DNA from 2 places in the Actinoplanes sp. CA-030573 genome. Region 2 is predicted to be linked to the other one. Evidence: riboswitches for the same ligand, from Rfam matches in the RefSeq annotation. Region 2 holds a riboswitch; the other holds the start of a gene.
The links. Region 2 has a riboswitch for ZMP and ZTP ahead of ACQP2F_RS38835 (bifunctional 5,10-methylenetetrahydrofolate dehydrogenase/5,10-methenyltetrahydrofolate cyclohydrolase). Riboswitches for the same ligand answer to the same signal wherever they lie in the genome.

Region 1: another riboswitch for ZMP and ZTP. It lies ahead of ACQP2F_RS02600 (glycine hydroxymethyltransferase); the one in region 2 lies ahead of ACQP2F_RS38835 (bifunctional 5,10-methylenetetrahydrofolate dehydrogenase/5,10-methenyltetrahydrofolate cyclohydrolase).

The regions. Positions count from the first base shown of each region.
Region 1 is NZ_CP192038.1:564,594-567,989, forward strand. It holds gene ACQP2F_RS02585 (hypothetical protein) at 1-25, opposite strand, end outside; gene ACQP2F_RS02590 (TetR/AcrR family transcriptional regulator) at 234-755, opposite strand; gene ACQP2F_RS02595 (oxidoreductase) at 836-1,729, shown strand; ZMP/ZTP riboswitch at 1,716-1,805, shown strand; gene ACQP2F_RS02600 (glycine hydroxymethyltransferase) at 1,824-3,248, shown strand; gene ACQP2F_RS02605 (hypothetical protein) at 3,305-3,396, opposite strand, start outside.
Region 2 is NZ_CP192038.1:8,421,123-8,424,518, forward strand. It holds gene dxs (1-deoxy-D-xylulose-5-phosphate synthase) at 1-1,516, opposite strand, end outside; ZMP/ZTP riboswitch at 1,646-1,726, shown strand; gene ACQP2F_RS38835 (bifunctional 5,10-methylenetetrahydrofolate dehydrogenase/5,10-methenyltetrahydrofolate cyclohydrolase) at 1,741-2,601, shown strand; gene ACQP2F_RS38840 (class I SAM-dependent RNA methyltransferase) at 2,598-3,396, opposite strand, start outside.

The DNA of each region.
Region 1 (3,396 bases), 2.1 Mb from region 2:
CGGCGAGGGTGAAGGGATCGGCCATCGCGGGCTCCTGTCGCTGCTGGTACAAGAAGGATTGCACGGCCTCAGGCGGTCCGAAACGGACAACAGGCGGATCCCGGACGTCTGGTCGGGACGTACGATGCGGTGTCACCGCGGGCGTTCACCAGCCGCGGGCGTGCCATTGGCCGAGGTGCGGTGAACCGGCCGAAGACCTTGGTCTCCAGATCCGTCATGGCGGCCGAAAAGCGTCAGGGCCGCAAACCGGCCGTCACGATCTCGATCATCCGCGCCCGGTCGGGGGCGGCCAGGCAGGCGCCGAGCAGGGCCTTCATGTCGTCCCGGGTGACGTCGGCGCGTACGGCGCCGGCCTCCTGCGCCTCGGTCAACAGGCGCTGCTCGACCTTGTCGAGGCCGCGGCCGGTGCGGGCGGCCGCGGCCTCGATGTCGAAGCCGCCGCCGGCCAGGGCCTCGGCCAGGCCCCGGTTGGCTGCGGCCTGGCCGACCATGTAGGCGAAGAAGCGGTAGAACGCCTCGCCGCCCGGCGCCACGGTCAGCAGGCGCTCGGCCTCGCCGACGATCTCCTCGACCCGGGTCAGGACGATCGCCTCGTACAGCGCCTCCTTGGTCGGGAAGTGGCGGCTCACCGTGCCGGTGCCGACGCCGGCCCGGCGACCGACCTCGGCGACCGTCACCGACAGGCCCTCTTCGGCGAATGCGGCCATCGCCGCCTCGATCACCTTGGCCCGGTTGCGCTCCGCGTCGGCACGCATCGGCGGACGCCTCCTCTAGCTAAGCGGGATAGCCGTCCCGTATATTCGGGATGCCCGTCCCGATTATAGGAGGCGCCATCATGGGTATCGTCCCGGACCAGAACGGCCGCATCGCACTGATCACCGGCGCGACGTCCGGCATCGGCTTCCGGACCGCACGCGAGCTGGCCGGGCGGGGCGCGACGGTGATCGTGGCCGGCCGCGCGCCGGATGCGGCGGCGGAGGCGATCGGTGCCGAGCCGCTGCGGCTCGACCTCGCCGACCTGACGGTGATCAGGCGAGCGGCCGCCGAATTTCACGAGCGGCACGACCGGCTCGATCTGCTGATCAACAATGCGGGGCTGATGATTCCGCCGTACGGCCGGACGCGCGACGGCTTCGAGCAGCAGTTCGGGGTCAACCACCTCGGGCACTTCGCGCTGACCGGGCTGCTGCTCGACCGGCTGGCCGCCGGCAGCGAGCCGCGTGTCGTGACGGTCAGCAGCAACGGGCACAAACGAGGGGTCATCCGGTTCGAGGATCTCGCCTGGGAGCGGGGCTATCACGCCATGAACGCGTACGCGATGTCCAAGCTCGCGAACTTGCTCTTCGCGGCCGAGCTCGGGCGGCGGGTCCCGTGGCTGACCAGCGTGGCGGCCCATCCCGGGGCGGCGCGCACGAGCCTGATGCGTACGAGTCCCTGGCATTTCCGGTTCGTCACCGCACGCCGTACGCGCTGGGTCTTCTCGTGGTTGATCCAGAGCGCGGAGGCAGGCGCGCAACCGGTTCTCCGCGCCGCTACCGACCCCGCCGTTCGTGGCGGCGAGTATTTCGGGCCCGGCGGGTGGGGCGAGTTCACCGGGAAGCCGGTTCTGGTCTCGCCGTCCGCGGCCGCGCAAGATCCAGTATTGGCGAAGCGGCTGTGGGACACCTCGCAGGAGCTGACGGGGGTGAACTGGCCCGCCGACGCCGGTATGCTCACCGACGGGCCGTGACTGGCGCGTTCGGATGGGGAACCATCGTGGAGCGGCCCCGTCACCCTGACGACCGCCGTGCGCCTGGGCCTCTGACCTGTGATAGGGAGGTCCCATGCCTGAGCTGAACGCCGAATCCGCCGCCTTCCGCTCCGCCCTCGAGGTGGTCCGGTCGGTCGAGCCGCGCATCGCCGACGCGATCGCCAAGGAGCTGACCGACCAGCGCGAGTCCCTGAAGCTGATCGCCAGTGAGAACTACGCCTCCCCGGCGGTCCTGCTCGCCATGGGCAACTGGCTCTCCGACAAGTACGCGGAGGGCACCATCGGCCGCCGCTTCTACGCCGGCTGCCAGAACGTCGACACCGTCGAGGCGGTCGCCGTCGAGCACGCCAAGGCCCTGTTCGGCGCGCCCTACGCCTACGTGCAGCCGCATTCCGGCATCGACGCCAACCTGGTCGCGTACTGGGCGATCCTGGCCGACCGGGTCGAGGTGCCGTACCTGAAGAAGTTCGAGAAGCGGCAGATCAACGACCTGACCGACGCCGAGTGGGCCGAGCTGCGGGCGGCCTTCGGCAACCAGCGCATGCTCGGCATGTCGCTCGACGCCGGCGGTCACCTCACCCACGGCTTCCGGCCCAACATCTCGGGCAAGATGTTCGACCAGCGCAGCTACGGCGTCGACCCGGCCACCGGTCAGATCGACTACGCGGCCCTGCGCTCGGTCGCGCGCGAGTTCAAGCCGCTGATCATCGTGGGCGGCTATTCGGCGTACCCCCGCAAGGTGAACTTCGCCACCATGCGCGAGATCGCCGATGAGGTCGGCGCCACCTTCATGGTCGACATGGCGCATTTCGCCGGCCTGGTCGCGGGCAAGGTCTTCACCGGCGACTACAACCCGGTCGAGCACGCGCACATCGTCACCACCACCACGCACAAGAGCCTGCGTGGCCCGCGCGGTGGTGCGGTCCTCGCCCAGGAGTCGCTCGCCGCGCAGGTCGACCGCGGCTGCCCGATGGTGCTCGGCGGCCCGCTGTCGCACGTGATGGCGGCGAAGGCGATCGCGTTCGCCGAGGCCCGGCAGCCATCCTTCGCCACGTACGCCCAGAAGATCGTCGACAACAGCCAGGCGCTCGCCGAGGGTCTGCTCTCGCGCGGCGTCCAGCTGGTCAGCGGCGGCACCGACAACCACCTCGTGCTGCTCGACGTGCACCCGTTCGGCCTCACCGGCCGCCAGGCCGAGCAGGCCCTGCTCGACTCGGGCGTGGTCACCAACCGCAACGCGATCCCGCAGGACCCGAACGGCGCCTGGTACACCTCCGGCATCCGGATCGGCACGCCGGCGCTGACCTCGCGCGGCCTCGGCGCCGACGAGATGGACCAGATCGCCGAGCTGATCCACACGGTCCTGGCCAACACGACGCCGGCCGAGGGGTCGAAGGCCAAGTACCACCTCGACCCGGCCTTGGCCGATCGGGTCAGCAAGCAGGCGACCGAGCTGCTGGCGCCGTTCCCGCTCTACCCCCAGGTCGACCTGGGCTGACCGCTTACGCTCGGCGCGCCGATTCCGCGGAGTCGGCGCGCCGGCGGGCCGTCGGGTCAGAAGCCGCCGGTGTGGTGGTTGATCGTCGGCCCCGAGTCGGGATGCGGGGGAGGAGTGGGCAGCTGCCGCCCGCGGCGCGCCACAACCC
Region 2 (3,396 bases):
CGCTCTCGCGCAGCACGTCGACCTGGCCGAGGCGGCGCACGGCGGGAGTCGCGGGCGCCACGGACCCGGTCGGGAACCGTACGATCGTCGGCCCGTCGTCGACCGCGACCGCCTCGCGCAGCTCCTCGCGCAGGGTGTCCGCGTCGCGCGGCGCCGCGATGCGCAGGCCCGGCACCACGCCGAAGACGCTCATGTCCCAGATGCCGTAGTGGCTCGGGCCGTCCGGCCCGGTGACGCCCGCGCGGTCGAGCACGATGGTGACCGGCAGCCGGTGCATGGCGATATCGAGCAGCACCTGGTCGAAGGCGCGGTTGAGGAACGTGGCGTAGACGGCGACGACCGGGTGCAGCCCGCCCATCGCCAGGCCGGCCGCGCTGGTGGCGGCGTGCTGCTCGGCGATGCCCACGTCGTAGACCCGGTCGGGGTGCTTGCGGGCGAGCGCGGCGATGCCGGTCGGCTCGGCCATGGCGGCGGTGATGCCGACGATGTCCGGCCGCTCGTCGGCGATCTTCACCAGCTCCTCGGCGAAGACGTGCGTCCACTTCACCGACGGCTTGGCCAGCAGCTTGCCGGTCTCGACGTCGAAGGCGCTGCCCGGGCCGTGCAGGCGGTCGGCCTCGTCGAGCTCGGCCGGCCGGTAGCCGTAGCCCTTGCGGGTCACCGCGTGCACGATGACCGGCGCGTTGAAGCCCTTGGCCCGCCGCAGCGCCGACTCCATCGCCTCCACGTCGTGGCCGTCGACCGGCCCGATGTACTTCAGGCCGAGGTCCTCGAACATCGGCTGCGGGCTGACCGCGTCCTTGATGCCCTTCTTGACCGCGTGCAGCACCTCGTAGACCGGCTTGCCCACCACCGGCGTCGAGCCGAGCGCTTCCTTCACCAGGTCGAGCACCCGCTCGTAGCCCGGGTTGAGCCGCAGCGTCGACAGGTGGTCGGCCAGCCCGCCGATCGTCGGCGCGTACGAGCGCCCGTTGTCGTTGACGACGATGACCAGCCGGTTCTTCGCGGCCGCGATGTTGTTGAGCGCCTCCCAGCACATGCCGCCGGTGAGCGCGCCGTCGCCGACCACCGCCACCACATGGCGATCCTCACCCCGCAGCGCGTACGCCTTCGACATGCCATCGGCGTAGGAGAGAGCGGTCGAGGCATGCGAGTTCTCGATCAGGTCGTGCTCGCTCTCGGCCTGGCTCGGGTAGCCGGACAGCCCGCCGCGCTGGCGCAGCAGGTCGAAGCCGTCCTGGCGGCCGGTGACAATCTTGTGCACGTACGCCTGGTGGCCGGTGTCGAAGAGCAGGCTGTCCCGCGGGGAGTCGAAGACCCGGTGCAGCGCCAGCGTCGTCTCCACGATGCCCAGGTTGGGCCCGAGGTGACCGCCGGTGCGCGACACCTTGGCCACCAGGAAGTCGCGGATCTCGGCGGCCAGCAGCGTCAGCTGCTCGGGGGTCAGGCGCTTGAGGTCACCCGGACAGGTGATGGACGCCAGCAGGCCGGTCGAGGCGGGGTGGGCTTCGCTCATGGCTGCGAAGTCTATCGGCGCTGCGTGTGCACGCACGCCGCGCGAACGGTCAGAGCCTGGTCCTACACACAACCTGCACATTGCCGCGAACGGTGAGTTCCCTCACAGCCCGGTCGGTATGGCATCCTTGAACGCCTGCGCAACTGGCGGCAAGGGATGGGTCAACCATCGGGGAGCCGGCCACGGGAGTCGACCGCCTGGGTTCCCGTGCCGAGGAGATATTCATGCCTTCGACCGCCCGCCTGCTGCCCGGCGCTCCCGTCGCCGAGGCCGTGCTCGCCGACGTCACCGCCCGCGCGGCCCGCCTCCGCGAGCGGGGCATCACGCCGAGCCTGGCCACGATCCTGGTCGGCGACGACGACGCGAGCGCCGGCTACATCCGCATCAAGCAGCGCCAGGCCGCCGACCTCGGCTTCGACTCGCCGCACCGCCACCTGCCGGCCGCCACCACCCAGGACGAGCTGCTCCGGGTGATCGCCGAGTTCAACGCCGACAAGGCCGTGCACGGCGTGCTCATCCAGTACCCGATCCCCGCCCACCTCGACTACGACGCCGCCCTGCTGACCCTCGACCCCGACAAGGACGTCGACGGCATGCACCCGCTCAACATGGGCCGCCTGGCGCTGGGCATGCCCGGCCCGCTCCCGTGCACCCCCGCCGGCATCGAGGCGCTGCTCGCCCACTACGAGATCCCGGTCGCCGGCCGCGAGGTCGTCATCCTCGGCCGCGGCGCCACGCTCGGCCGCCCGCTGGCGATGCTGCTGGCCCAGAAGCGCCCCACCGCCAACGCCGCCGTCACCGTCGTGCACACCGGCGTGGCCGACTGGCCCCGCTACACCCAGCGGGCCGACATCCTGGTCGCGGCGGCCGGCGTCCCCGGCATCATCCGCCCCGAGCACGTGAAGCCCGGCGCCGTCGTCATCGGCGCCGGCGTCCGCTACGAGGGCCGCCGCCTGCTGCCCGACGTGGACGAGTCGTGCGCCGAGGTGGCCGGCGCCATCACTCCTAGGGTGGGCGGCGTGGGCCCCACCACCGTCGCCATGCTCTTCCGCAACGTCATCGAGGCCGCCGAGCGCGCGAACTAGGGTTCCAGCAGCGCGACGCACTCCACGTGCTGGGTCATCGGGAAGCAGTCGAAGGCGCGCAGCCCGGCCAGCCGCCAGCCGGCCGCCCGGAAGGTGGCCACGTCGCGGGCCAGGGCGGCCGGGTCGCAGGCCACGTAGGCCACCGCACGCGGCCGGGCCGCGGCGATTGCCTTCACGACCCGGGCGCCGGCGCCGGCGCGCGGCGGGTCCAGCACCACCAGGTCGACCGGCCCGGTGACCCGGCGGCGGTGCAGGGCGGGCTCGACCCGGGCCTCCACGACCTCGACCGTGGGCAGGTCGGTGAGGTTGGCCCGGGCCGCGGCGCACCCCAGCGGGGACGACTCGACCAGCGTGGTGCGGGCGCCGGTCCGCTCGGTCACGGCCGCGGCGAAGAGGCCGGCGCCGCCGTAGAGGTCCCAGGAGACCTCGCCCGGCGCCGGGGCGAGCAGGTCGAGCACGGCGCCGGCCAGCGTGTCGGCGGCGGCCGGGTGGATCTGCCAGAAGCTCTCGGGCGGCAGCGACCAGCGCCGGCCCACCGCCTTCTCCACGACCTCCGCCGGCCCGGCCGACGGTCCACGGGTGGCGACCGGCGCATCGAGGAGGTCGTCGAACGGAAGGGTGCCGCCGCCGGACGGGCGGGTCTGCACGGCGACGTCACCGCCGGCGGAGGCGACCGCCTCGACCGCGTCGTCGTCCGGCCAGGACCGCTCGAGCAGGTCCAACCCCTGGATGGCGGGGTGCGCGATCAGGCAGCGGTCGATCGGCACCACCTGATGGGAACGGTGCTGGAGCAGG